3 regions of the Cellulomonas sp. P2_F12 genome follow, and region 3 is predicted to be linked to each of the others. Evidence: predicted binding sites of a transcription regulator. Region 3 holds the regulator's gene; each other region holds the start of a gene.
The links. Region 3 encodes HrcA, which represses chaperone genes, less so after heat shock. Its sites were predicted from a motif close to TTNGCACTCGNNNNNNNCGAGTGCNAA; they were not measured.
Positions count from the first base shown of each region.

Region 1 (9,654 bases), on a different contig from region 3:
CGCGCTGCGGCGCCTCGCGGCCGTCCGGGTCGTCCCAGAGGCCCTCCGTGAACGAGTCGCCGATGGCGACGTAGCGGGACCAGCGGGGGGTGGAAGAAGTCACGACCACATTGTTGCTCAGGTCAGCGACCAGTCCACCGGAGCGGCTCCCTGGGCGACCAGGAGCTCGTTCACGCGGGAGAACGGCCGGGAACCGAAGAACCCGCGGCTCGCCGACAGCGGGCTCGGGTGCACGCTCTCGACGGTCGGCACGGAGCCGAGCGCGGGCTTCAGCGACTGGGCGTCGCGGCCCCAGAGCACCGCGACGAGGGGTCCGCCGCGCTCCACCAGGGCGGCTATCGCGCGGTCGGTGACCGCCTCCCAGCCGTGCCGCCGGTGCGACGCGGGTGCGCCCGGGCGGACCGTGAGCACCCTGTTGAGGAGCATGACGCCCTGGTCCGCCCACGGGGACAGGTCACCGTTGGTCGGGGGCGCCACGCCGACGTCCGCGACCAGCTCGGTGAAGATGTTGGTCAGCGACCGGGGCAGCGGACGCACGTCGGGCTGCACGGAGAACGAGAGGCCCATCGGGTGCCCCGGCGTCGGGTACGGGTCCTGCCCGACGACGAGCACCCGGACCTCCGCCAGCGGCCGCCGGAAGGCCCGGAGCACCGCATCGCCGGCCGGCAGGTACTCGCGACCCGCGGCGACCTCCTCGCGCAGGAACTGGCCGGCCGCGCGGATCTGCGGCTCGACGGGGGTCAGGGCGACGGCCCAGTCGGGTGCGACGAGCTGGTCGAGGGGGGCGGCGTTCACGCCCGCGAGGCTACCGAGCGCGGCACACGGGGGACGACTCGCCGACAGGAATGACACCCGTGTCATTACGGTCGTACGATGACGGTCGTCGGCCACCGGGCCTCGCTCGGGTCCCGACGAAGCCGGCAGGGCCGGTGCAAGCCGGCCAGGACCGCAGTCTCGACGAAGCACCGGAGTGAGAGCACAGGAGGACGTATGGACGCCGCGACGATCGTCTCGCTCCCGCAGCCCAGCAGTGTCGATGTCGCCTCGCGCGACGGCCTCTCCGAGCGCGACGAGCAGGTCCTCGCCTTCGAGCGCCAGTGGTGGAAGTACGCGGGCGCCAAGGAGTCGGCCATCCGCGAGCTGTTCGACATGTCGGCCACCCGGTACTACCAGGTGCTCAACGCGCTGATCGACGACCCGGCCGCCCTCGCGCACGACCCGATGCTCATCAAGCGGCTGCGCCGCATGCGCTCCTCCCGCCAGCGCGCGCGCACCGCCCGCCGCCTCGGCGACGCCTGAAGCAGCGCAAGACCGACATCCCTGCACGTGACACGCCCCCTCCGGCCCGGGGTGGACCCGTCCACACGGTCGGAGCCGTTAGCCTGTCCGCCGTGAGCAAGGCGGAGTACTCCTACCCCGAGGACGAGTTCGACGTCCCGTCGAACCCTGACGTCCCCCGCGGCGTGCATCGCGCACCCCGAACGGCGTGGAGCAGGTGGTGGCCGTTCGTCCTCGTGCTCGTCCTGGCGCCGGTCCTCGCGTTCGTGCTGGTGAACCTCGCCGCGCGCAACGGGGACCTGCCCGACCTGCCCGGGACCACCGACTCGCCGTCGGAGCAGGCCGACGCCCCCGACGACACCGCGACCGACAGTGCGACCGACGCCGCCACCGACGCTGCCACCGAGACGCCTCCGGCCGACGAGCAGACGGTCGCGGCGCCCGTCATGGACACCCCGGTCACCGTGCTCAACGCCGCCAAGATCGGAGGCCTCGCGGCAGCGCAGGCGGCCAAGCTCACGGCTGCGGGCTTCACGGCCGTGACGACGGGCAACTTCACCGGCACCGTCCCGGCCGACTCTGTCGTCTACTACGCGGCGGAGGACCAGAAGGCGACCGCCGACCTCGTCGCCTCGACGCTCGGGCTGACCACGGTGACGCTGTCCGCGGCCGACGCGGGAACCGGCATCTCGGTCGTGCTGGCGAGCGACCCGGACGCCTGACCGGGCACCTGATCAGCACGTCCGTCCCGAGACGACCCTGGTCCCGGAGGGACCGCTCCCACTAGGCTCACGCGAACCGGGCGCCGGCGGAGCGCCCGGCATCGGACGTCAAGGAGTACGGCATGGCCCAGGGCATCGTGAAGTGGTTCAACGCGGAGAAGGGGTACGGCTTCATCACCCCGGTCGGGGGAGGCCAGGACCTCTTCGTGCATTTCAGCGCCATCCAGTCGGACGGGTACCGCTCCCTCGAGGAGGGGCAGGACGTCGAGTTCGAGGTGGGCCAGGGCACCAAGGGTCCGCAGGCCGAGCAGGTCCGCGGGCTCTGACCCCGCTGGTCTCCGGACGGGCCGTTCACCGACAGGTGCGCGGCCCGTCGGCGTCGGCGCACCTACCGGTCGAGGGCGTCCAGGGCCAGCAGCACGCACGCGGCGCTCCAGCCGAGGGGCGCGACCGCCGCCGGGGAGCCGTCGGCGAGCACCTTCTCGGGCAGTGACCCCGACGGGGTGCGGTGGGTGTCGAGGAACGTGAGCCAGCCGTCCGCGAGCGCGGCGTCGCCGTTCTCGGCCGCGACCCAGGCGTACAGCGAGGTCTGCGGGGTCCAGGAGACGCCGTCGTCGCGCCACCCCGCGCCGGGCGCCAACCCGTTCGCGGGCCGGACCATCGCGACCGCCGAGGCACGCCACGCGGCCTCCACACCCGGGACGGCCGTCGTGACGAACGGGCGGAGCAGGAACGCGCTCGAGGCGTCCGCGTGCCCGCCCGACGCGTACCGCGCGAACCCGGTGGACCCGAACGTGTGGATCACGGCCACCTTGCTGCGCACCGACGCGCCGAACGCGGAGGCGGCCAGCGCGTCGTCGTCGGTGAGCCCCAGGAGCCCGGACGCCTGCTGCAGGCCCGCGACCAGAGGGGCGACCGTGCCCAGCGTCAGCGCGTCCTCGGGCACCTCCCAATAGTCCGGCGACGCCGGCGGCAGCCCCCCGTGCGCGACGAGCGTGATCGCGTGCTCGGTCGACCGGACCACCATCGGCCGCAGCCGCTCCGCCGCGGCGGCACGCGCGGCGGGGTCGTCGATCTCGGCGACCACCAGACCGGCGGCCCAGAGCACCCAGCCCGTGCCGTCCGTCTGCACGCCGCGGTCGTCGGGCGGGCCGGAGCCGTCGGGCAGGTAGCGCGCCTGGAACGAGCCGTCGTCCGACTGCACGCGGTCGAGGAACCCCAGGACGTCGAGCGCGTCGTCCACGTGACCGGTACGGGCCAGCGCGACGGCGACGAACGAGGCGTCCCGGGGCCAGACGTAGCGCCACTTCTCCGACCACCCCGCCACCGCGGCGCCGCCGGGGAGCACGAGCGCGTGCAGGTCGAGCAGGGCGGCGCGCGCCATGTCCTCGTACGGCCCGCCCGCGCCCGGGACCGTGCCCGACGCCAGCCACGCGCGCTGCCGGGCGGCGGTGACGGCGGCGGCGGGTGCGGTCGGTCCCGTGTCCACGGTCACGCCGCCGACGACCCGCTCGAGGGTCGTCGCCGCCGGGTCCACCACGTGCGTGCCCGCCAGGAACGTCACGTCCGTGCCCACCGCCAGCGGTGCCCGGGTGCCGCCGGGGAGCGTGGTGACGCCCTGCAGGTACAGCGGGATGGTCGCGTAGGCGGGGACGGGGACCGCGGCGGGGGCCTCGGTCGCCAGCGCACCCGTGGGTACGGTCGCGACGAGGGTCGTCGTCGCGGCGATCACGAGCGCGGTGCCGACGACCACGCCCTCCCGACGACGGCGACGACGGGCGGACCGACGCGCGCGGTGCGCGGGAGCAGCCGACAGCTCAGCGCCGTCGGTGGCTGCGTCGACGTCCTCGTCGTGACCTTGCACACGCGCACGATAGCCCGGGCGCGCTCCCACCCGTGCCGCTGGGGGGCGTGCTCTCGCTCCTGCGGCCGCGTCTTCTCCTCTCCCGCCGCCGCGTCTCGACGCGTCCCGCCGTCGCCGCCGTGAGCGAACGCTGCTTGCACTCTCGGGGGTCGAGTGCTAACCATTGGACTTAGCACTCTCCGGTGGAGAGTGACAGAATCACCACGGCCGTCCGGTGAGGGCCGTCGCACGCGGGACAAGACCGCGGGTGACGTGCTCGTCCGTCGCGGGCACCCTCGGCCGACCCGAACCCAGTGAAGGATCACAGCCCCATGGCCAAGATCATTGCCTTCAACGAGGAGGCCCGTCGCGGCATCGAGCGGGGACTCAACATCCTCGCCGACACCGTCAAGGTCACCCTCGGCCCGAAGGGCCGCAACGTCGTCCTGGACAAGAAGTGGGGCGCCCCCACGATCACCAACGACGGCGTCTCCATCGCCAAGGAGATCGACCTCGAGGACCCCTTCGAGAAGATCGGTGCGGAGCTCGTCAAGGAGGTCGCCAAGAAGACGGACGACGTCGCGGGCGACGGCACCACCACCGCCACCGTGCTCGCCCAGGCGCTCGTGCGCGAGGGCCTGCGCAACGTCGCGGCCGGCGCCAACCCCATCGCGCTGAAGAAGGGCATCGAGAAGGCCGTCGAGGCCGTCACCGCTGCTCTGCTCGCGCAGGCGAAGGACGTCGAGACCAAGGAGGAGATCGCCGCCACGGCCGCGATCTCCGCCGGCGACCAGGCGATCGGCGACCTCATCGCCGAGGCGCTCGACAAGGTCGGCAAGGAAGGCGTCATCACGGTCGAGGAGTCCAGCGCGCTGGGCCTCGAGCTCGAGCTCACCGAGGGCATGCGCTTCGACAAGGGCTTCCTGTCGGCGTACTTCGTGACGGACCCCGAGCGTCAGGAGGCCGTCCTGGAGGACGCGTACGTCCTGCTCGTCGAGTCCAAGATCTCGAACGTCAAGGACCTGCTGCCCCTCCTGGAGAAGGTCATCCAGGCCGGCAAGCCGCTGTTCATCGTCGCCGAGGACGTCGAGGGCGAGGCCCTGGCCACGCTCGTCGTCAACAAGATCCGTGGCCTGTTCAAGTCGGTCGCCGTCAAGGCCCCCGGCTTCGGCGACCGCCGCAAGGCGATGCTGCAGGACATGGCCATCCTCACCGGCGGCCAGGTCGTCTCCGAGACCGTCGGTCTCAAGCTCGACACGGTGGGCCTCGAGGTCCTCGGCACGGCGCGCAAGATCGTCGTCACCAAGGACGAGACCACGATCGTCGAGGGCTCCGGCGAGGCCGCCCAGATCCAGGGCCGCGTCTCCCAGATCCGCGCCGAGATCGAGAACTCGGACTCGGACTACGACCGCGAGAAGCTCCAGGAGCGCCTCGCCAAGCTCGCCGGTGGCGTCGCCGTCATCAAGGCGGGCGCGGCCACCGAGGTCGAGCTCAAGGAGCGCAAGCACCGCATCGAGGACGCCGTTCGCAACGCGAAGGCGGCCGTCGAGGAGGGCATCGTCGCCGGTGGTGGCGTGGCGCTCATCCAGGCCGGCAAGACGGCGTTCGAGGGCCTCAAGCTCGAGGGCGACGAGGCGACCGGTGCGCAGATCGTCAAGCTCGCGATCGAGGCCCCGCTCAAGCAGATCGCGATCAACGCCGGTCTCGAGGGTGGCGTCGTCGTCGAGAAGGTGCGCAACCTCCCCGTGGGTCACGGCCTCAACGCCGCGACCAACACGTACGAGGACCTGCTCGCCGCGGGCGTCAACGACCCGGTGAAGGTCACGCGCTCGGCGCTGCAGAACGCGGCGTCCATCGCCGCGCTCTTCCTCACCACCGAGGCCGTCGTGGCCGACAAGCCGGAGCGCAACCCCGCGCCGGCCGGTGGCGGCGGCGAGGACTTCGGCGGCGGGTTCTGATCCGCTGAGCACGTAGCACTGTCGAACGGGCCGGTCACCTTCGGGTGGCCGGCCCGTTCTGCTGTCCGGTCGCCCTAGCCAGGCCGCGAGCTCGTGAGTTGCCGACGACGTCGTGAGTTGCAACTGACGACGTCGTCGGAAACTCACGACCTCGGCGGCCTTGGCGACGGTGGTGCGCCGGTCGCCTACTGGCGGTAGCTCGCCAGGAAGTTGCCCATGCGCTCGACGGCCTCGGCCAGGACGCGGGCCTCCGGGAGCGTGACGATGCGCAGATGGTCCGGCGTGGGCCAGTTGAAGCCGGTGCCCTGCACCAGCAGGATGTGCTCGCTGACCAGCAGGTCGTAGACGAGGCGGGCGTCGTCGCGGATCTCGTGGACGTTCGGGTCGAGGCGCGGGAACAGGTACAGGGCGCCGTCGGGGCGCACGCAGTCGACCCCGGGGATCGAGGTCAGGCCGCGGTACGCCACGTCGCGCTGCTCGTGCAGGCGGCCGCCGGGGGCGATGAGGGCGTCGATGCTCTGGATGCCGCCCAGGGCTGCCTGCACGGCGTGCTGGGCGGGCACGTTGGGGCACAGTCGGGTCGACGCGAGCAGGGTGATGCCCTCGAGGAACCCCGTGGCGTGCTCCCGAGGGCCGGTGACGACGAGCCAGCCGGACCGGTAGCCGGCCACGCGGTAGGTCTTCGACAGGCCGTTGAACGTCAGGCACAGCAGGTCCGGTGCGACGGTCGCCATGGGGATGTGCTGCGCGCCGTCGAACAGGATCCGGTCGTAGATCTCGTCGGAAAGCACGAGCAGACTGTGCTCCCGAGCGATCGCGGCGATCCCCTCGAGCACCTCGCGCGAGTAGACGGCGCCGGTCGGGTTGTTCGGGTTGATGACGACGATGGCCTTGGTCCGGGGGCCGACCAGCGAGCGGATGTGCTCGAGGTCGGGCTCCCAGCCGGCGGACTCGTCGCAGCGGTAGTGGACCGGGACACCGTCGGACAGCGAGGTCATCGCGGTCCACAGCGGGTAGTCAGGGGAGGGGATGAGCACCTCGTCGCCCTCGTCGAGAAGCGCCTGCATGACCATGGTGATCAGCTCGGAGACGCCGTTGCCCAGGTAGACGTCGTCGACGTCGATCTCGGGGAAGCCGGGTTCGGTCTCGTACCGGGTGACGACGGCGCGGCGGGCGGAGAGGATGCCGCGCGAGTCGGTGTAGCCGTGCGCGTGGGGGATCGCGGCGATGACGTCGCGGACGATCTGGTGGGGCGCCTCGAACCCGAACGCCGCGGGGTTGCCGGTGTTGAGCCGCAGGATCGTGTGGCCCTCGGCCTCGAGCCGGACCACCTCGTCCAGGGCCGACCCCCGGATCTCGTAGAGCACGTTCTTGAGCTTCGACGACTGGTCGAGCGGGCGCAGCGGCGGCATCCATCGAGCGTATCGCCGCGGTCTGCGCTGCCCGGAAACAGAACCTTTACGGGGCGTCGTCGACGACCGAAACGCGTGCCGCCTAGGTTCGGGCCATGGGCACAGCGATGTATACGGTGCGGGACACGTGGGTCGGCGCCCAGTCGGCGGCGGCCCGACGCGCGGGCCTCGACGGTCCGGCGAGCGACTGCCGCGCAGGCCAGGGGGGATACGCTTCGTGACCATGAGCACGGGTGGGACGACCGAGCTGACCGGCGCAGCAACGGGGTCGGGCGACGCGCGCTCCCTGCGGGACCTCGTCTATCAGCAGCTGCGCGACGAGATCCTCAACGGACGCATCTCCCCGCGGGAACGGCTGACCGAACCCAAGCTGGGCAAGCAGTTCGAGGTGTCCCGCACCCCTGTGCGTGAGGCGCTGTCGCGGCTGCTGTCCGACGGGCTGGTCGAGCGGACCGACTTCGGGTACGCGGTCGTCGTCCCGAGCCTGGAGGACCTGCGCAACCTCTACGAGCTGCGGATCACCCTGGAGCTGCGCGGCATCGACCGCGCGATCGAGAACCCCGAGGTCCGGCACGACGAGGCGCTGCTGCGCACCGAGCTGGACCGCTGGGCCGAGCTGCGCGACGCCCCGCCCGAGCCGGACGCCAGCTTCGTGCTCTTCGACGAGGGCTTCCACCAGACCCTGTCCCGCTCGTCCGGGAACACGCAGCTGACCGACGCCCTGGTCACCGTGAACCACAAGATCCGCGCCGTCCGCATGCACGACTTCGTCGAGTCCGACCGGATCACCGCGACCATCGACGAGCACCTGGAGATCCTCAGGCTGGTCCTCGCCCGCGAGCTGCCGTCGGCCCTCACCGCCCTGCACAAGCACGTCGGGGAGTCGCTCGAGGTGGTCATGGAGCGCGCGACGACGTCGATGAGCCGCATGGCGCTGGCCGGCTGAGGCGCTCGACCTAGCGCGTTGGGCGCTGGTCCCGGCCGGTCGGGCCGGCGGGCGCGCTGATCTGCTCAGGCGTTGGACTCGGCCGGCAGGGCGCCGCGGCAGCCGGTTCACCTGCGGCGTTGTCCGTAACGCGCCGTTTACCCGAGCGCGTGGGGCGGGAAACACCACGTGCCTACGGTGCTGGATACCGGGGTGTATACGCCCCGTGCCAGCGCGATCGGATCGCCGACCGTGCACCGGCCCAGGAACGACATCACCCCGGGGGACGCCGTGCACGAGGCTCGACCAGCCGACGCGGTCGCCCAGGCGGGCAGCGCCGAGTCGCGCGTCCGTGCCGCGTACGCGCGGATCGCCGAGGCTGATCGGCCCGAGGTCTGGATCACGCTCGTGCCTGAGGCGTCGGCGCTCGCGGCCGCACGGTCGGTGGACTCCCGCGTCGCGGCCGGCGAGGTCCTCCCGCTCGCTGGCACGACGGTGGCCGTCAAGGACAACGTGGATGTCGCCGGCCTGCCGACGACCGCGGCATGCCCGTCGTACGCGACCTCTCCCGACGGTCGACCGGGCCCCGCGGCGGCCACCGCGCCGGCGGTGCAGGCGCTGGTCGACGCGGGTGCGGTGGTCCTCGGCAAGACGAACCTCGACCAGTTCGCGACGGGGCTCGTCGGCGTCCGCAGCCCGTACGGCGCCGTTCGTCACGCGACGCTCCCGGACCGCGTCTCGGGCGGTTCCAGCTCGGGCTCGGCGGTCGCCGTCGCCCTCGGCATCGCGGACATCGGGATCGGTACGGACACCGCGGGGTCGGGGCGGGTGCCGGCCGCGTTCGGCGGGCTGGTCGGCATCAAGACGACCCTCGGTCTGGTACCGACCACCGGCGTCGTCCCGGCCTGCCGGAGCTACGACGTGGTCACCACGTTCACGCACGACCTCGCGCTCGGCGTCCTGGCCACTCGGCTGATGACCGGCGCCGATCCGCTCGACCCGCTCGCTCGGCCTTGGCCCACGGACGTGCGGTTGGGTCTGCGGTCGACACCCGTGATGGCGGTGCCGCGCGACGAGGACCTGGCGCCGCTGTCGCCGGCCTGGCGGGCAGCGTTCGCCGCCGCGGTCGCGGCCACCGAGGCGATCGGCGCTCAGGTCAGGGCCGTCGACATCTCCGGCATGCTCGCCGCGGCCCGCCTGCTCTACGACGGCGCCATCGTCGCGGAACGGTATGCCGCGGTCGGCGCGTTCCTCTCCGGTGCCCCCGACGCCGACCCGACGGTGCATGCGATCGTCATGTCCGGCCGTGACACACCGGCGCACGCCTACATCGACGACCGCGCCCGGCTGGACGCCGCAAAGCTCGCCGCGGCCGTGGTGCTCGAGGGCTGTGACCTGCTGCTGCTGCCGACGACCACCGAGCACCCCACGATCGCCGCCGTGCAGGCCGACCCCGTCGCCATCAACCGACGGCTCGGCACCTATACGAACTTCGTCAACCTCCTCGACATGGCCG
Region 1 is NZ_JBFUEV010000002.1:432,664-442,317, reverse strand. It holds gene AC1DWH_RS06830 (SGNH/GDSL hydrolase family protein) at 1-103, opposite strand, end outside; gene AC1DWH_RS06825 (uracil-DNA glycosylase) at 118-795, opposite strand; gene AC1DWH_RS06820 (DUF3263 domain-containing protein) at 991-1,299, shown strand; gene AC1DWH_RS06815 (LytR C-terminal domain-containing protein) at 1,392-2,000, shown strand; gene AC1DWH_RS06810 (cold-shock protein) at 2,123-2,326, shown strand; gene AC1DWH_RS06805 (glucosidase family protein) at 2,389-3,864, opposite strand; gene groL (chaperonin GroEL) at 4,176-5,801, shown strand; gene AC1DWH_RS06795 (pyridoxal phosphate-dependent aminotransferase) at 5,987-7,213, opposite strand; gene AC1DWH_RS06790 (GntR family transcriptional regulator) at 7,437-8,159, shown strand; gene atzF (allophanate hydrolase) at 8,391-9,654, shown strand, end outside.
Region 1: the regulator HrcA is predicted to act here: its motif matches at 3,998-4,024, upstream of groL (chaperonin GroEL).

Region 2 (9,654 bases), on a different contig from region 3:
GGCGGTGATCCGGTCCTGGGTGCCGTGCGGTCGGTCCACGGTGGTGCCTCCTGTCGCGCTCCCGGTGGCCACCGGGAGCCCCTTGCCCGGGGTCAGCAGCCCCGCGGTACTGCTCGCCGTCGGCCCGCACTCCGCGGAGGCGGCCTCCTGGCGGATGCGCCGATCGCTCACCGCGACCACGCGCAGCGCCTCGGAGAACCGGTCGTCCGCCCGGGACTCCAGCAGTTGCTGCCGGTGCCGCAGCTTGTGCGGCACCAGGTACGCCACCCACAGGACCACCAGCGCGAGCGCGACCGGTCCTGCGAGATCGTTCACGTCATGACGGTAGGCGTCGGGACGTCGCGTCCCGCGGACCGCCGCGGCGTGTCGGCCTGTGTGTCACCCGTTCCGGACGGTGTCACCCGTTCCGGACGGTGTCACCCGTGCCGGACGGTGTCACCCGTTCCGGACCGCGTCACCCGTGCCGGGTCCGCCAGCGCTTGAGCAGGCCGCCCGGGACGTCCTCGACCGTGAGGGCGAACGTCCGGTGGTCGCACCAGCGGTCCTGGATGTGCAGGTACTTCTCGCGCAGCCCCTCGTCGCGGAACCCGAGCTTCTCGACGACGCGCAGCGACGGCCCGTTCTCCGGGCGGATGTTGATCTCGACCCGGTGCAGCTCGAGCGCGGTGAAGCAGTGGTCCGTGGCAAGCGCGACGGCGGTCGGCGTGATGCCCATGCCGGCGACGTGCTCGGACACCCAGTACCCGATGGCCGCGGAGCGCAGCGAGCCGTACGTGATCGAGGAGACCGTGAGCTGGCCGACCAGCCGCCCGTCGAGGTCGATGGCGAACGGCAGGGTCACCCCGGCGCGCGCCTGCGTCGACAGCGAGCGCACGAAGGTGCCGAACGACGGCCGGGGACCCGTGACCGGCACGGGGCTGGTGGCGTCCCACGGCTCGAGCCAGGCGGCGTTCTGCGCGCGCAGTGCCATCCAGATCTCCTGGTCGCGGCGCCGCAGGGGGCGCAGCCGCACGTCCCCGTCGACGAGCACAGCGGGCCAACCGGTCGCCATCAGCCCTCCAGCACGAGGCAGTGGATCACCTGGCGGGGGTGCACCGTCAGGTCCTGCTCGCCGACGACCGCGAGCGCGTTGGCCTGCGCGAGCGCGTTGATCGTCGGTGCCGACGGGTCGCCGATCGGCGTCACGCGATACCCCTCGTCGGGCGATCCGAGCACGGTGGCGGGCACGAACTGCCGCAGCCCCGGCGGGGAGAGCCACCCCTCGGTGACCTCGGCGGCGACCGACGGCCGGAACAGCTCGGCGTGCCCGGCCATGGCCCGCAGCGCCGGGCGGACGAAGACCTCGAACGACACCTGCGCGGCGACGGGGTGCCCCTGCAGCGCGAAGATCGGCACGGACTTGTCGCTGGCCAGCTCGTCGGCCACGGTCCCGAACCCGTGCCGCTGCCCGGGCGTCATGGCGATCTGGTCGAGCCGGACGCTGCCCATCGGCGCGAGCACGTCCTTGACGGTGTCGTGCGTCAGCTCGGACAGCCCCCCGGTGATCACGATCAGGTCGGCGCGGACCAGCTGGTCCTCGAGCGCCTCGCGCAGGATCGCCCGGTCGTCGCCCAGGATGCCGACGCGGACCGAGGTGGCGCCGGCGTCGCGGACCGCGGCCTCGAGCGCGTGCCCGTCGGCCTCGAACACGCCGCCACCGCCCGCCCGGTCGGCATGCGTGCCCGGCTCGATCAGCTCGTCACCGACGGAGAGCAGGACGACGCGGGGCGTCGGGTGCACGCGCAGCCGCCCGCGACCCATGGCCGCGGCCAGCGCCAGCTGCCGGGCCCCCAGCCGCGTGCCCTGCTGCAGCACCACGTCGCCCGCACGCACGTCGGAGGCCGCCGCGCGCACGTGCTGACCCGCGACGGCGGGGCGCTGCATGGCGACGCGGGCGGTCCCGCGGTCGGTCTCCTCGAGCGGGACGACGGCGTCGGCCCCCAGCGGCAGCGGCGCGCCGGACGCGATCCGCACGGCGGTGCCGGGGACCAGCCGCAGCGGACCGCCGGGCCCGGGGCGCACGTCGTGCGCGACCGGCAGCGCCTGCACGCTGGAGTAGCCGGCGCCGGCCGTGTCGTGCGCGGCGACCGCGTACCCGTCCCGGGAGGCGACCGCGAAGGCGGGCAGGTCGTGGGTCGCGACGACGTCCGCGGCGAGGATGCAGCCCACGGCGTCGTGCAGCACGACGTCGAGGGGCGCGACCGGCCCGACGGCGGCGAGCACTGCCGCGAGGTGGTCCTGGACCGATCTCATGCGCGCATTCTGCCCCGCCCGGCGGGTCAGTCCGTCAGCGACTCCGCGAAGTCGGTCAACCAGGCACGAAAGTCCGGGCCCAGATCCGGACGGTCCACCGCGATCTGGACGACGGCCTTGAGGTAGTCCAGCCGGTCGCCGGTGTCGTACCGCCGGCCGCGGAACACGACGCCGTACACGCCGCCGCCCTCGGACGCCGGCAGGTCCGCCAGGGTGGCGAGGGCGTCCGTCAGCTGGATCTCGCCGCCGCGGCCCGGCTCGGTGTTCTCGAGCACCTCGAACACGGCGGGGTGCAGCACGTAGCGACCGATGATCGCCAGGTTGCTCGGGGCCTCGTCGGCCGGGGGCTTCTCGACGAGACCGGTGATCTTCACCTGGTCCGCGTCGTCGGCCCCGTCGAACGCCTCCACCGCCGCGCACCCGTACATCGAGATCTGCGCGGGCGGCACCTCCAGCAGCGCGATGACCGAGCCGCCCGTCCGCTCCTGCAGGGCGAGCATGGTGCTCAGCAGCTCGTCGCGCTCGTCGATCAGGTCGTCGCCCAGCAGCACCGCGAACGGCTCCTGCCCGACGTGGTGCTTGGCCTGCAGGACCGCGTGCCCGAGCCCCTTGGGCTGCCCCTGCCGGACGAAGTGCACGTGCCCCAGGTCGGTGGACTCCCGGACCTTGGCCAGCCGCTCGAGGTCGCCCTTCGCCTCGAGCGCCGCCTCGAGCTCCGGCACGGCGTCGAAGTGGTCCGCGAGGGTGCGCTTGGAGCGGCCCGTGATGAGCAGGACGTCGTCGAGCCCGGCCTTGACGGCCTCCTCGACGACGTACTGGATGGCCGGCTTGTCCACCACCGGGAGCATCTCCTTGGGCGTCGACTTCGTGGCGGGCAGGAACCTGGTCCCCAGGCCCGCAGCGGGAATGACTGCCTTGTGGATCGTCATGTCGGGACCTTAGTCGCGCGTGTCGGGGGTGCGCAGTGGCGTACGTCACCACCCGGAAGTGTTCACACCCGATCCCCCGGGACGTCGCCGGGGCGTCTCCGCGTGGGCGACACTGTTCCCATGAGCAGCGTCGCCCAGCCGTATCCGCGCGTGTCCGAGGGGGACGAGGTCGAGGACGTCAAGGAGCGGCTGCGCACCGCGATCCGCGACGCCCGCAAGTCCCGGTCCGTCCGCCTGCGCGACGAGGCCGCCCACGCCCTGGCCGACGTGGTGCTGACCATCCCGGCCGTGATCGACGCCGGCTGCGTGTCCGTGTACGCGTCGCGCGTGACCGAGCCCGGCACGGGTCCCCTGCTCGAGGCGCTCGCCGCGCGCGGCGTCCGGGTCCTCATGCCCGTGCTGGGCAGCGGCCTGCAGCGCGACTGGGCCGAGTACGCGGGTCCCGACGACCTGCGCGAGCGCGCCCCCGGCCGCCCGCCCGAGCCGGGCGGCCAGACCCTCGGCGCTCCGGCGCTGGCCGACGCCGACGTCGTCATCGCCCCGGCCCTGGCCGTCGACACCACCGGCGCCCGCCTCGGGCAGGGTGGCGGCTGGTACGACCGGGCGCTCGAGCACCTGCGTCCGGGCGTGCCCGTGGTCGCCCTCGTCTTCCCCGAGGAGCTCTACGACGCCGACAGCCGCCCGCTGCCGCGCGAGCGCCACGACCGCCTGGTCGACGCGGTCGCCACCCCGCTGGAGTGGCACCGCATCACGGGGTGAGCGTCAGCCGGTCCCGGACGTCGGCCTCGGTCGCCGCCTGCGTGAACGGCCACGGGAAGGTCTCGCCCCGCGACCACGGGCCCAGCTGGTCGGCGTAGTGCACGCTCGCCGGGTGGCCTGAGGTGCCGGTGAGCGTGACCCACGTCGACGCGTCCAGGTCCCCGAGGTCCACCACCATCCGCATGGACGGGGCGGCGGTGACGTCGAACGAGCCGGAGCTGGCGTCCCACGCGGTGGCGTCGACGATGGACGAACCGCCGCCGACCGCGACCGGCTCCGGGTTCACCAGCTCGCGGATCACCGACGGGACCGACGGTCCGCCGAGCACGGGGTGCTCGGGCGCGGCCGTGTGCAGCTGCCCCCAGCGCCAGTCCGTCGCCTCGCGGCCCAGCTGCGCGGTGAGCTGCCGGCGGGCCGCGACCATCGCCCGCGTGAGCACCTCGTCGCGTCCCTCGACCACGCCCGGCGTCGTCTTGTCGTCCCACCACGGGGAGTTGGGCTGGTCGATCAGACGGCGGACCACGTCGAGCCAGCGCGAGGAGCCGTCGGGGCCGTAGCCCTTGGGCAGGTCGTCCGCGAAGGCCGCCTTGAGCACGTCGGCCCAGACCGCCGAGAAGTAGGCCGCCGCCGCCGAGTCGGGCGACTGCACCCGGTCCCACGTCCGCAGCAGCTCCTGGCCGTCGTCGTAGAACGAGTCGTCGATGTGCAGTGAGAGCAGCACGGGGACCAGCACGTCCGCGTACGGGCTGTGCTGGTCGAACTGGATCCGGCTCATGTCGGCGACGGTGACCGCGTGGTCGGCCGTGTCGGTGCCGAGGAGGTCGCGGATGCGCTGAGCGCGGTACCCGTAGTCCCAGTCGGCCGTGAGGAACGGGCCCATCCCGGCCGGCGCGACGGCCTGGTTCGCGGTGACGATGTACCCCTCGGGCGGGTCGATCGTGCGGGGCATGTCGGCAGCGTCGACGAACCCCGTCCAGTCGTACCGGCTGTCCCAGCCCGGCCGCGGCCAGGTGCCGTTCGACGGGACCGGGCCGCCGGGGACGTTCGCGCGCACCGGGATGCGGCCCGGCGCCTGGTAGCCGATGTGCCCGTCCGTCGTCGCGAACACGATGTTCTGCGACGGCACGTCGAACAGGGCGGCCGCGTCCTGGATGTCGTCCGAGTTCGACGCGACGTCCATCGCCAGCACCGCGTCCATCGTCCGGCCCGGCTGCAGGGCGGTCCACGACAGCGCGACCTCGAAGCGCCGGCCCGGTGCGCCGTCGGGGACCGGCGCGGTGCCGACGCCGACCAGGTCGAGGACGTCGGACACGATCGGCCCGTGGATCGACTCGCGGACGGTCAGCTTGACGTCGTCGGCGCCGTTGACGTGGATGGTCTCGGTGCGCTCCGTGATCGGCGCGACGCCCCCGTCGACCTGGCTCGTGCTGCCGTCGACCCGCTCGAGGAAGAAGTCGGTCACGTCGGCGCCCAGGTTGGTCAGGCCCCAGGCGAGCTTGGCGTTGTGCCCGATGACGACGCCCGGCATCCCCGCGAACGCGAAGCCCGAGACGTCGTACGGGCAGTCGGCGGTGACGTCGGCGCAGCGCAGGCCGACCTGCTCCCAGATGCCGGGCGCCGAGATGCCGAGGTGCGGGTCGTTGGCTAGCAGCGGCTTGCCAGACTTGGTCAGGTCGCCGGAGACCACCCACGAGTTGGAGCCGACGCCCTCACCGTCGCCCATCAGGTGCGGGACCGCCGCGAGGGCCGCGCTCGCCGAGGCGATCGCCGCCTGCAGGTCCGTGTCGTCCAGGTCGAGCATCGTCGCCGGCGCGCTCGTGCTCTGCGCGGCAGTCACGGGCAGGTCCGCGGCGCTCAGGATGGGCTGGTTCAGGTCCTGCGGGTAGGCCGGGAACAGCTCGTCGACCCGCGCGATGTCCCCCACCGACGAGAACGAGGCCGCCCGCGCCAGCTCCTCGTCGTAGTTGCCGCGCAGGTCCCACGCCATCGCCTTGAGCCATGCGAGCGAGTCGACGGGATCCCACTTCTCGGGCGCCCGGACGGTGACCTGCCGACCGAGCACGCTGTACTCGACGGCGAGCGCGCCCGGGTCCTTGCCGTCGAGGTACGCGTTCACGCCGTCGGCGTAAGCCTGCAGGGCGTCCCGGGTGGACGGTTCCAGCAGGTCCCACTCCTGCTCGGCCACCCGGCGCCAGCCGAAGGTCCGGACGACCTTGTCCGCCTCCAGCGCGTCCGCGTTCTGGCCCACCAGCTCCGAGAGCCGCCCCGCCGTCACGTGCCGGCGGTAGTCCATCTCGAAGAACCGGTCCTGCGCGGCGACGTAGCCCTGCGCCTTGAAGAGGTCCTGCGCGGTCGTCGCCGTGATCGTCGGCACGCCCCGGTCGTCCCGCGTGACCGTCACCTCGGCGTCCAGCCCCGGCAGCTGCTGCTCGCCCGAGACCTCCGGGAGCGGGCGCCGCACCACGACGAAGACGAGCACCAGGGTCGCCACGAGCGCGACGGCGACCACCACCGCGACGGTGGCGAGGGAGAGTCGGACGAGGTGAGCACGAGACACGCTTCGGAGGGTACTTCGCCCGCCGCGCTCCGACCGCCGCAGCACACCCGCGGCACAGGGCGGAATGTCCCGCGCGCGCCAGCGGTTAGGATTGGCACTCGGACAATGCGAGTGCCAGACCTTCATCAGCTGCCAGGAGACCTTCAGTGCCCACCTACGCCTACGCCTGCACGGCGTGCGGTCACGCCTTCGAGATCGTGCAGTCGTTCAGCGACGACTCGCTGAGCGTCTGCCCCGAGTGCGAGGGGCGCCTGCGCAAGGTCTTCTCGTCCGTGGGCGTGGTGTTCAAGGGCTCCGGCTTCTACCGCAACGACGCCCGCGCGGGCGCGAAGTCCTCGTCGCTGAGCCCCGCCGCCCCCGCGGCGACCACGCCGACCCCGTCGCCCGCGCCGTCCGCGCCGTCGTCGTCGAGCCCCGCGCCCGCCGCGGCGAAGCCGGCCGCGTCGTCCTGACCGACGCGCTCTGAGCCTCCGGCGCCTCTCACCACACGGTGAGGGGCGCCGCGCTCGTTGTGGGGCCGACGGCCTGGTCGGCGCCGCGCCCGTTGTGGGGGCCATCCGGAGGGCCGATGGCCTGGGTCCGCGCCGCGCTCGTGACGATGCCCCATGCGCGTCGAGCCGCCCACAGCCCTCCGTGCACGGTGGCGGTCCACAGTCCGCGCCCGGCCGGCCCTGTCGCCGTCGCAGCGACCTAGCGTCCCGGGCATGCACCCTCGCCTGCTGGCCGGCCGCCCACCGCCCCTCTCGCGCCACCGCCGACCGCTCGCGCTCGCGCTGCGCATCGGGCTGTGGCGCGCACGGTTCCTGGTCGCCGCCGTGTGCCTCGGGATCGCCGCGGGCTGCACGGCGCAGGCGCTGCGACCGCCCGACCCGCCGACGTCCGCGCTCGTCGTGGCCGCCCGCGAGATCCCGGCGGGGACCACGCTGACCAGCGCGGACGTGCGCGTGGTGCGGGTGCCGGTGGCGCTCGCACCGGACGGCGCCGTCACCGATCCCGGCTCGGTCGTGGGCGCGTCCGCCGCCGTCCCGCTGGCCGCCGGCGTCCCGGTGCTGGCCGGCCTCCTCGCGGCCGACGACGTGCGCGGCCCGCCCGGGACCGTCGTCGCGACCGTCCGACTGGCCGATCCTGCCGTCGCCGGCCTGCTCTCGCCAGGGGTCCGCGTGGACGTGCTGGCGGCGACCGCGGAAGGCGGTCCGGGGACGGTGGTCGCGACCAGGGCGCTCGTGCTGCCGGTCGCCCACCGGGCCGCCGGGGCGGGCGCACTCGGGCTCGGGGGGTCCGGCGACACCTCCGTGCCCGTGCTGCTCGCCGTGGCGCCGGCGGAGGCCCCCGCGCTGGCCGGTGCCGCCGCCTCCGCCTTGCTGTCCGCCGTGGTCGTGCCATGATCGAGCGATCGCCAGGGCTCCACCCGACCAGCCATCTCGAGGGGCAACGTGACGGACAAGATCGCCGCCGGAGTGCGCGGGGCAGGCCGCGGACTGACCGGGACGGCCAAGGTGCTCCAGGGTTTCAAGGACTTCATCTCGCGGGGCAACGCGATCGAGCTGGCCGTCGGTGTCGTCATCGGCGCCGCGTTCGGCGGGGTCATCAAGGCGATCCAGGACGCCTTCATCAGCCCGCTCATCGGCTGGATCTTCGGCGCACCGGACCTGACGCAGCTCTGGGACATCGGCCCCTACACCTGGGGCGACAACCCGGATGCCGCGCCGATCAGCGTGGGCACCATCCTCAACGCGCTGCTGACGTTCCTGCTGACGGCGGCCGCGGTGTACTTCCTGATCGTGCTCCCGCTCAACGCGCTCGCGGCGCGGCGCAAGCGTGGCATCGAGGACGAGCCGGCCGCCCCGTCGGAGGACATCCTTCTTCTGCAGGAGATCCGCGACCTGCTGGCCAGCCGCCTCACGCCCGCGATCGCCAACGACGCGGGCACCGGGGCGCCGGACGTCCCCCACCCCCGCACGGACCCGCCGCCGTCGATCCCGCACGGAGGCACGACGCCGCCTGCCTGAGCCGCGGGCGTCGGCTACCGGATCGCGGCCAGGAAGGCCAGGGCGCGTTCCGTCATCAGCTCGGCTGCGGCCGCGTCGAACGAGGGCAGGCTGCTGTCGGCGAAGAGGTGCTCGTCGCCCGGGTAGAGGAACAGCTCGGCGCTGCCCTTCGCCTCCTTGACCAGCGCCCGCGCCGCGTCGATGTCACCCTCGCCGACGAAGAACGGGTCGTTGTCCATGCCGTGGATCTGCACCGGCACGCCGGCGGGCCACGGTGTGTCGAACTCGGACGTCGGCACGCAGGAGTGGAAGAAGAGTGCGCCCTTGGCGCCCGGGCGCGTCTGCGCGAGCATCTGCGCGGGGAGCACGCCGAGGGAGAACCCCGCGTAGACGACCCCGTCCGGCAGCGAGTCGACGGTGTGCCGCCCCCGCTCCATGACCGTGCCGAACCCGACCTCGTCCGCGTACCCGATCCCCGACTCGAGGTCGTCGAAGACGTGGCCGTCGTAGAGGTCGGGCACGTGCACCGTGTGACCGGCCGCGCGGAGCCGGTCGGCGAACTCCTGCACCCCGGTGGTCAGCCCCTGTGCGTGATGGAAGAGCAGTACCTCGGCCATGGACGTGTTCTCCTTCGATTCGAGCATCCGAGCATCCGAGCATCCGAGCATCCGAGCATCCGAGCATCCGAGCATCCGAGCATCCGAGCATCCGAGCAGCAGCGATCATCGCGCACGGCACCGACACGGGCACACCGGCACCCTCGACGGGCCTACCAGTGCGGGGGCTTGTCCTGGCTGAGCCGGTCGTCGTTGGAACCGGGCTCCCGGTCCCCCCACCCGACGTCCGAGTCGTCCACGCTCCGTCGCGGGACCACCGGCTCAGGTGTCGGCGCGACGGGGGCGGGCGCCTGCGGGGGGGTGGCAGCGGGCGGCGCCGGGTGGGTGGACACGAGGTTGGCGTCGTCGCTCCCCACCGTCCCGGCCGGCCGGACGACCCGCCGCGACCTGCGCGTCGGCGCGGCACCGTCGGGGCGGTCGGTCGGGGTCATGCCCCGATGATCCCACTCCCGACGCCCGCACCGTCGCGCCGCAGCGCCCGACGACCCGCCGTCGCGGGCGCCGACGGGTAC
Region 2 is NZ_JBFUEV010000002.1:312,886-322,539, forward strand. It holds gene AC1DWH_RS06240 (hypothetical protein) at 1-315, opposite strand, end outside; gene AC1DWH_RS06245 (GNAT family N-acetyltransferase) at 455-1,051, opposite strand; gene AC1DWH_RS06250 (molybdopterin molybdotransferase MoeA) at 1,051-2,292, opposite strand; gene galU (UTP--glucose-1-phosphate uridylyltransferase GalU) at 2,319-3,221, opposite strand; gene AC1DWH_RS06260 (5-formyltetrahydrofolate cyclo-ligase) at 3,342-3,980, shown strand; gene AC1DWH_RS06265 (penicillin acylase family protein) at 3,970-6,537, opposite strand; gene AC1DWH_RS06270 (FmdB family zinc ribbon protein) at 6,684-6,989, shown strand; gene AC1DWH_RS06275 (SAF domain-containing protein) at 7,242-7,922, shown strand; gene mscL (large conductance mechanosensitive channel protein MscL) at 7,971-8,546, shown strand; gene AC1DWH_RS06285 (dienelactone hydrolase family protein) at 8,561-9,217, opposite strand; gene AC1DWH_RS06290 (hypothetical protein) at 9,295-9,573, opposite strand.
Region 2: the regulator HrcA is predicted to act here: its motif matches at 6,629-6,655, upstream of AC1DWH_RS06270 (FmdB family zinc ribbon protein).

Region 3 (9,654 bases):
GCGAGCCGCACCTCGTTGCCGCGCACGTGGATGTCGACGGTGGTGAACCCCGACTCGATGGTCCGCAGCACCTCGTCGCGCAGGCCGAGCAGCTCGACCATCGAGACCTCGGACGGGACGCTGATCCTGTGCTCGACGCGCGCGGGTGCGCCGGTGGGACGCGCTGCGGATGTGGACTCGGCCATGTGCTCGGCGTGCGCCGTGCGCTCCTTAGGTCAGGTGCGGGTGTTCCGGTACGCGGTCAGTCTACGAGTCCGCGCCCACAGCAATCTCAGCCCCAGCGACCGAGCCGCTCGGCGAGCAGCGCGAGCGCGACCGGTCCGGCCGTCGACGTCCGCAGCACGTGCGGTCCCAGCCGGACGGCGCGCGCGCCCGCGTCGAGCAGCCGCCCGAGCTCGACGTCGCCGATCCCGCCCTCGGGCCCGACCAGGACGAGGCACTCGCCGGCGTCGGGCAGCGCCGTGGCGGCGATGGCGTCGGTCGCGTCCTCGTGCAGCACCAGGGCGACCCCACCGGCGCCGACCACGCCGCGGACGCGCTCGACCAGGCCCTTCGCGTCCAGCGCGACCTCGACGTCGGGCACGCGAGCGCGCCGCGACTGCTTGGCGGCCGCCCGGACCGTGCCCACCCAGCGGGCGCGGCTCTTCGCGGCCCGGTCACCGCGCCACACGACGATCGAGCGGTCCGCCTGCCACGGCACCACCGCGTCGACTCCCACCTCGGTGGCCGCCTCGATCGCCATCTCGTCGCGGTCGCCCTTGGCGAGGGCCTGCACCAGCACCAGGGTGACGGCGGGTGCGGGCTCGACGACGCGCTGCTGCACCTGCACCAGCACGCCGTCGCCGGTCACCGTGCCGACCAGGCCGACGAGCCGCACGCCCGCGCCGTCGACGACGTCCACGCGCTCCCCCGGCCCGCGGCGCTGCACGACGCCCGCATGGCGCCCCTCGGTGCCGGCGAGCAGGTAGGTGCCGCCGTCGACGACCGCGTCGAGCGAGCCGGGCTCGGCCAGGAAGACGGGCGCGCTCATGACGCGGCCGGCGCCGTCATGCTCAGCGGCCCGAGAGCTTGTCGCGGAGCTTCGCGAACACGCCGGTGTTCGACGCCGCGAGCCGGGCCTCCGGACGCTCCTCGCCGCGCAGGGTGGCCAGCCGCCGCAGCAGCTCGGCCTGCTCGTCGTCCATCGCCGTCGGCACGTGCACCTCGACGTGGACGTGCAGGTCACCGCGGCCGGAGGCGTGGAGGTGACCGACGCCGAGGCCCTTGATCGTGACGACCTGCGCCGGCTGCGTGCCGGGGCGCAGATCGACCTCGCGCGCACCGTCGAGGGTGTCCAGGGTGAGGACGGTGCCGAGCGCCGCCGCCGTCATGGGCACCTCGAGGGTCGCGTGCAGGTCGTCGCCGCGCCGCACGAACGTGTCGTGCTTGCGCTCGCGGACCTCCAGGTACACGTCGCCCGCGGGGCCACCGGCCGGACCGACCTCGCCCTGGCCCGTGAGCTTGATCCGGGTGCCGGTGTCGACGCCCGCCGGGACGTCGACGCTCAGCGTGCGGCGCGAGCGGACGCGGCCCTCGCCCGAGCACTCGGTGCACGGCTCGGGGATGACGGTGCCGAACCCGTGGCACGCGGCGCACGGCTGGGTCGTCATGACCTGGCCGAGGAACGAGCGGGCGACCCGCTGGACCGAGCCCCGACCGCCGCAGACCTCGCAGGTGCGGGGCGACGTGCCGGGCCGGCAGCACGAGCCGCTGCACGTCGGGCAGACGACGGCCGTGTCGACCGGCACGTCCTTGTGGATCCCGAACGTGACGTCGGCGAGGTCCAGGTCGAGGCGGACGAGCGCGTCCTGCCCGCGGCGGGCGCGCGGGATCGGTCCCCGCTGCGCCGCGGCGCCGGTCGCGGCGCCGAAGAACGTCTCGAAGATGTCCTGGAAGCCGAAGCCGCCGCCCATCCCGCCGCCGGGCGACGACGGGTCGCCGCCCAGGTCGTACGCGCGCCGCTTCTCGGGGTTGCCCAGCACGTCGTACGCGCGCGAGACGTCCTTGAACCGGTCCTCGGAGCCCGCGTCCGTGCCCGCGACGTCCGGGTGGTGCTCGCGCGCGAGCTTGCGGTAGGCCTTCTTGATCTGCTCGGGGCTGGCGTCCCGCGGGACGCCGAGGACCTCGTAGTAGTCGGTCACGGGAGGGGGTGCTCACTTCCAGCTGTCGTTGACAGGGTCACGGAGGGGGTCTCGTGGCGGGTCATTGGGCGAGGATGCGCGTCAGGTAGCGGGCGACCGCGCGGACCGCGGACATGGTGCCGGGGTAGTCCATCCGGAGCGGGCCGATCGAGCCCACGCGGGCCACCGAACCTCCGCCCTCGTCGCCGTAGCCGGTGGTCACGAAACTCGTCTCGAACAGCCCGTCGTGCTGGTTCTCGCGACCGATGCGCACCGACACTGTCGCCGAGTCCTCGGCCATCTCCGAGAGCAGCCGCAGCAGCACGACCTGCTCCTCGAGCGCCTCGAGCACGGGGCCGATCGACCGGACGTCGGTGCCCCCGACGCGCGCGAGGTTCGCGGTGCCGGCGAGCACGACGCGCTCCTCGCTCTCCTGCGCGAGCGTCTCCTCGACGACCCCGACCACCGCGCCGACGAGCCCCTGGTCGCCGGGCGCGAACCCGTCGCTCAGCTCGCCCAGCGCCACCGGCAGCTCGGAGAGGCGCCGGCCGGCGGCGCTGACGTTGAGGCGCGAGCGCAGCCGTGCGACGACCGCCTCGTCGAAGTCCGAGCCCAGCTCGAGCGTCCGCTGCTCGACACGCCCGGTGTCCGTGATGAGGACGACCAGCAGGTGGCGGGCGCCCACGGGCACCAGCTCCACGTGCCGCAGCGCGGAGCGCCGCAGCGACGGGTACTGCACGACGGCGACCTGGTGCGTCAGCTGCGCGATGAGGCGCACGGCGCGGTCCACCACGTCGTCGAGGTCCTGCGCGCTCTCCAGGAAGGCGCCGATGGCGCGGCGCTCGGGGCTCGACAGGGGCTTGACGGTGGAGAGCCGGTCGACGAAGAGCCGGTAGCCCTTGTCGGTCGGCACGCGACCGGCCGAGGTGTGCGGCTGGGCGATGTACCCGCCCTCCTCGAGCGCGGCCATGTCGTTGCGGATGGTCGCGGGTGACACGCCGAGCGAGTGGCGCTCCACCAGCGCGCGGGAGCCCACGGGCTCCTTGGTGGCGACGTAGTCCTCGACGATCGCCCGCAGCACGTCCAGCCGTCGGTCCTCGCTCATGTCGCCTCCTCCGTCTGGTCGTCCGCGTACGCGCACCGGGTAGCACTCCCCGCACGGGAGTGCCAATGCTACGCCGCGGACGCGACACCCACGGGGCGGCTGCGGCCCGTCGCGGAGATGCGCCTCTACGCTGCCCGGGTGAACGACGACCGCTACGGCTCGGACGTGCTCGGGGGCTCCGGCTCGACGCACCACCGGCCCACCCGCACCAGCCGCCCGCAGGCCGCCGAGACCGGCCTCGTCGTCGAGGAGGTCACCACCGGGTGGGTCGGCGCCGTCGTGCGGGTCGAGAAGTCGGGCGGCCAGCACGTGGTCGTCCTCGAGGACCGCCGTGGCCGGACGCGCACGTTCCCGCTCGGACGGGGCTTCTGGCTCGACGGCGAGCCCGTGGCCCTGACCGCCCCCGTGCGCGCCCCGGCACCCGCGAAGCCCACCCGGACCGCCTCGGGCTCGGTCGCCGTCCACGACGCCCGCGCCCGCATCGCCCGCGGCAGCCGGATCTGGGTCGAGGGCAAGCACGACGCCGAGCTGGTGGAGAAGGTCTGGGGCGACGACCTGCGGCTCGAGGGCGTCGTGGTCGAGCTGCTCGACGGCGTCGACAACCTGGCCGAGGCCCTGCGCGACTTCCGCCCCGAACCGGGCCGGCGCGTCGGCGTGCTCGTCGACCACCTCGTCGCCGGGTCCAAGGAGAGCCGGATCGCCGCCGACGCCGTCCGCGGCCACCCCGCCGGCTCGGTCCTCGTGCTGGGCCACCCGTACGTCGACGTGTGGCAGGCCGTCCGCCCCGAGCGCATCGGGCTCGCCGCCTGGCCCACGATCGAGCGCGGCACCGAGTGGAAGCACGGCATCCTGCGCGAGCTGGGGTGGCCGGCCGACGAGCAGGCCGACGTCGCCCGCGCGTGGCAGCGCATCCTGCGCTCGGTGCGCAGCTACGCCGACCTCGAGCCCAGCCTCCTGGGCCGCGTGGAGGAGCTCATCGACTTCGTCACGACGTGACGAGCCCCGGCCCGCCGGAGGGCGGACCGGGGCACCGAGCGTCGTGCGTCAGAGCGTGGGCGGCGCGATGGGGTCGCCCAGCAGCCGACGGAACAGGAAGGCCGTGGCGATGAGCACCACGGGGATGGCGACGAAGAGGCCGAGGCCGCACAGCAGGGCGCCGGCGAAGATGATGACGAGGCTGAGCAGGTAGAACAGGATCGTCGTCGACAGGTTCGCGGTGATGAGCTGCACGCTCGAGCGCAGCGCGTCGATGGGGTTGATGTGCTTGTCGATGACGAACCAGAGCGTGAAGAACAGCAGGAAGTTCACCGCGATCGAGATCAGCCAGCCGATGACGGGGATCCAAGAGACGAACCCGACCACCAGGTTGATGCCGGCGAGCAGCAGGGCGGTCAGCAGGATCGGGCCGACATCGGTGAACGTGAAGAACGTGCCGAGCTTGACCTCGCGCCCGTCCGTGATGCCGAGCGCCGCGCGGATGAACGCCGCCTCGATCAGGTACCCCACCAGGGCGAGCGCCGCGTAGAGGATCACGGTCACGAACGAGAACCCGACGCCCATGAGGCCGCCGCCGTTGCGGTTGGGGTCGGTGAGGCTCGCGCCCCCGATGAGGATCCCCCAGAGGATCGCCGCCACGGCGGCACCGACGATGAGCCAGATCAGCGTCGCCAGGATGAAGAGCCCACCCGACCGCGTGAAGCCCTTCCACCCGTAGGAGTAGGCCTCGCCGATGGGTGATGCCGGCACCGGAGCGCCGTAGCCGCCCGCGGGCGGCGGGTATGCACCGGGAGCTGCCGAGGCGTAGCCGGCCGGGGGCGGGTAGCTGCCGGGCGCGGGCTGGCCGTACTGCGGCTGCCCGTAGTCCGGGGCCGGCGGCGGGGGCGGAGGCGGCGGGTATCCCGCACCGGGCGCCGGCGGAGCGGGCGGGGCCGGCGGAGCGGGCGGAGCGACCGGGGGCGCGACGGGCGGGGCCGGGGGCGCGACGGGCGGAGCGGGCTCGGGTGCGGGCGGCGCCGGCGGTGCCGCCTCGGCGGCGGGCTCCTCGACGGGGTCGGGCACGACAGGGGGTGTCTCGGGCACGACAGGCTCAGGTGCCTGCGCGGGATCGTCGTCACGCGGCGGGGTACCGCCGGGGTTCTCGCTCATGCGTGGCCTCCCTGGTCACAGGGCGTTCGTCGCCCAGGCCTGAGCGAACCGAAGCCGGGGGCACGTGTCAAGGAATCGGGTCTACCGGGCATGTCGGACCGCCCGACGCGACGCCGGCACCGTCGGTAGGCTGCGCGTGCCGTCAGGTCGACGGCCCCCGGACGAGGAGCGAGCCCGATGTCGTACGAGCACCCGCAGAGCCCGCCGCCGAGCAGCGCGGACCAGACGAGGAACCTGGGCATGCTCGCCCACCTCGGCGGGATCCTGGCCTACCTCTACGTCGGCTGGGTCCCTGCGCTGGTGATCTGGCTGGTCAACCGCGAGAAGGGCACCGCCGACGAGGCTCGCGTGGCGCTCAACTTCCAGCTGACCGTGCTCATCGGCCTGGTGGCGTGCGCGATCGTCCGGGCGATCCCCGTGCTCGGCTTCATCGGCTGGATCGGCTCCGTCGCGCTCGGCATCATCAGCCTGGTCCTGAGCATCCTCGCCGCCGTCGCCGTGCAGCGCGGCGGCTCGTACCGGTACCCGTTCAGCCTCGAGCTGGTGCGCTGAGGCCTCAGCCGACGAGGGTGCGGACCACGGCGTCCGCCAGCAGCCGACCGCGGCGCGTGAGCACGATCCGCCGGCCCGCGACCGCGGCGCGGCCGTCGACCAAGCCGTCGGCCACGAGGCCCGCCACCGACGGGCGCGCCTCGGTCGGCAGGTCGTCCAGGGCGAGCCCCGAGGCCAGCCGGACGCCGAGCATGAGCCGTTCCAGCACGGCCCCGTCGCCCGTGACGGTCTCCCGCCCCGCCGCGGGGCTCAGACCGCGGTCCAGCCGGTCCGCGTACGCGCGCGGGTGCTTGACGTTCCACCAGCGCACCCCGCCGACGTGGCTGTGCGCCCCGGGACCGATCCCCCACCAGTCGTCGCCGCGCCAGTAGCTGAGGTTGTGCCGGCAGGCGTCGGCGGGCGTCCGCGCCCAGTTGCTCACCTCGTACCAGCCGAGCCCGGCGGCCTCGAACAGGTCGTCCGCCAGCTCGTACTTCGCGGCCTGGTCGTCGCCGTCGGGCAGCTCGAGCTCGCCGCGCCGCACCTGGACCGCCATCCGCGTGCCGGGCTCGACCACCAGCGCGTACGCGGAGACGTGGTCGACACCCGTGGCCAGCGCCGCCTCGACGCTGGTCCGCCAGTCGTCGAGCGACTCCCCCGGCGTCCCGTAGATGAGGTCGAGCGACACGGCCAGGCCGGCCTCCTGCGCCCAACGCACGACGTCCGGGATCCGACGCGGGTCGTGCGTGCGGTCCAGCGTTGCCAGCACGTGCGGCACCGCCGACTGCATGCCGAACGACACGCGCGTGAACCCGGCGTCCGCCAGCGCGGCCAGCGACCCGGGCGTCACGGAGTCGGGGTTCGCCTCCGTGGTGACCTCGACGTCGTCGGCGAGCCCCCAGGCGTCCCGCACCCCGCCGAGCATCCGCGCGAGGTCCGGCACCGACAGGACCGTGGGAGTGCCGCCGCCGACGAACACGGTGCTCACCGGGCGGGCGGGCAGGTCCTCGAGCACCCGGGAGGCCAGCTCGATCTCGCGCAGAGCCGTGTCCGCGTAGGCGCTCTGGCTCGCGCCGCCGCCCAGCTCGGTCGCGGTGTAGGTGTTGAAGTCGCAGTACCCGCAGCGGACCGTGCAGAACGGCACGTGCAGGTAGAGGCCGAACGCGCGGTCGTCGGCGCCGATGAGCGCCGACTCCGGCAGGCGGCCGTCGTCGGGCGCGACGTCTCCCTCCGGGAGCGCCGGACTCACTTCTTCTTCGCGTCCTTGCCGCCGGCCGACCCGGCGGGCTCGCTCGAGAGCGCGGCGATGAAGGCCTCCTGCGGCACGTCGACCCGACCGATCGTCTTCATGCGCTTCTTGCCCTCCTTCTGCTTCTCGAGGAGCTTGCGCTTGCGGGTGATGTCGCCGCCGTAGCACTTGGCCAGGACGTCCTTGCGGATGGCCCGGATGGTCTCGCGCGCGATGATCCGGGCGCCGATGGCGGCCTGGATGGGGACCTCGAACTGCTGGCGGGGGATGAGGTCCTTGAGCTTGGCGGTCATCATGACGCCGTACGCGTAGGCCTTGTCCTTGTGCACGATCGCGCTGAACGCGTCGACGGTCTCGCCCTGCAGCAGGATGTCGACCTTGACCAGGTCGGCGACCTGGTCGCCGATGCGCTCGTAGTCGAGGCTCGCGTAGCCACGGGTCTTGGACTTCAGCTGGTCGAAGAAGTCGAAGACGATCTCGGCCATCGGGAGCACGTACCGGAGCTCGACGCGGTCCTCGGACAGGTAGTCCATGCCCTGCAGCTCGCCGCGCTTGGTCTGGCAGAGCTCCATGATCGCGCCGATGAACTCGCTCGGGGACAGGATCGTCGCCTTGACCATCGGCTCGTTGACGTCGCCGATCTTGCCGGCGGGGAACTCGCTCGGGTTGGTGACCGTGACCACCGTCTTGTCCTCGAGCGTGACCTCGTAGACGACGTTGGGGGCGGTCGAGATCAGGTCCAGGTCGAACTCGCGCTCGAGCCGCTCGCGGACGATCTCGAGGTGCAGCAGGCCGAGGAAGCCGACCCGGAACCCGAAGCCGAGCGCCACCGACGTCTCGGGCTCGTAGTTGAGCGCGGCGTCGTTGAGCTTCAGCTTGTCCAGGGCGTCGCGCAGGATCGGGTAGTCGGTGCCGTCGATCGGGTACAGGCCCGAGAACACCATCGGCTTGGGGTCGGAGTACCCGCCCAGGGCCTGCGCGGCGGGCTTGCTCGCGTTGGTGACCGTGTCGCCGACCTTGGACTGGCGCACGTCCTTCACGCCCGTGATCAGGTAGCCGACCTCGCCGACGCCGAGGCCCTTCGTGGGCACGGGCTCCGGGGAGATGACGCCGATCTCGAGCAGCTCGTGCGTCGCGCGCGTCGACATCATGACGATCTTCTCGCGTGGGTTCAGGTTGCCGTCGATGACGCGGACGTAGGTGACGACGCCGCGGTAGGTGTCGTAGACCGAGTCGAAGATCATCGCGCGGGCGGGCGCGTCCGCGTCGCCGGTGGGCGGCGGCACCAGCTCGACGATGCGGTCCAGCAGCTCGACGACGCCCGCGCCGGTCTTGCCGGACACCCGCAGGCAGTCCTCGGGTTCGCCGCCGATGAGCTTGGCCAGCTCCTCGGCGTACTTCTCGGGCTGCGCGGCGGGCAGGTCGATCTTGTTGAGCACCGGGATGATGGTGAGGTCGTTCTCGAGCGCCAGGTACAGGTTGGCCAGCGTCTGGGCCTCGATGCCCTGCGCGGCGTCGACCAGCAGCACGGCGCCCTCGCAGGCGGCCAGCGACCGCGACACCTCGTACGTGAAGTCGACGTGCCCGGGCGTGTCGATCATGTTCAGCGCGAACGCCTTGTCGTCCACGCCCCACGGCATGCGCACGGCCTGCGACTTGATGGTGATGCCACGCTCGCGCTCGATGTCCATCCGGTCGAGGTACTGCGCGCGCATGGCCCGCGAGTCGACGACGCCGGTGAGCTGCAGCATGCGGTCGGCCAGCGTGGACTTGCCGTGGTCGATGTGCGCGATGATGCAGAAGTTGCGCAGCAGCTCGGGCGCCGTCGCCGCGGGGTGGATGCGCGACGCGAGGGCTGCACTCGGGATCGGGGACAAGCGGACTGCTCCTGGCGCTGGAGTCGGACGGCGCGGGGTGGCGCCATCCCGACGGACGGTGACGGCTGTCAGCCTGTCGGCTGTCAGTGGTCGGTCCCACCATGGTCCCATGACGACGGACCGTGCCGACGCCCCGAGCCTCCTCGACACCCTCGGCGCCCTGCAGGACCAGTTCCTCGCGACGATCCCGCAGGTCGACCCGACCACCCCCGTGCCCTGGTGCGGCCGCTGGCGCGTGCGGGACCTCGTCGTCCACCTGTCCCGGATCCACCACTGGGCCGCCGGCCAGGCCGGCCGCAAGCAGGAGACGCCGCTCGGGCGCGGCCCGTTCGTGCTCGAGGAGCTCTATGCGGCCTGCGCGGCGGAGCTGCGCGAGACGTTGGCGGCCCTCGGACCGGACGCCCGCGCGTGGACGCTGGTGGGCGACGGACCGGCGTCGTTCTGGCACCGCCGCCAGACGCACGAGACCCTCGTGCACCTGTGGGACCTGCGCACCGCCGGTGGCCTCGGGCTCGACGCCGAGCCCGCGCTGTGGGCGGACACGGTCGACGAGGTGGTCACGGTGATGCAGCCGCGGCAGGAGCGGAT
Region 3 is NZ_JBFUEV010000001.1:870,024-879,677, forward strand. It holds gene AC1DWH_RS04025 (PhoH family protein) at 1-185, opposite strand, end outside; gene AC1DWH_RS04030 (16S rRNA (uracil(1498)-N(3))-methyltransferase) at 272-1,030, opposite strand; gene dnaJ (molecular chaperone DnaJ) at 1,053-2,180, opposite strand; gene hrcA (heat-inducible transcriptional repressor HrcA) at 2,242-3,264, opposite strand; gene AC1DWH_RS04045 (DUF3097 domain-containing protein) at 3,403-4,260, shown strand; gene AC1DWH_RS04050 (DUF2189 domain-containing protein) at 4,309-5,409, opposite strand; gene AC1DWH_RS04055 (DUF4870 domain-containing protein) at 5,587-5,961, shown strand; gene hemW (radical SAM family heme chaperone HemW) at 5,966-7,189, opposite strand; gene lepA (translation elongation factor 4) at 7,186-9,066, opposite strand; gene AC1DWH_RS04070 (maleylpyruvate isomerase family mycothiol-dependent enzyme) at 9,176-9,654, shown strand, end outside.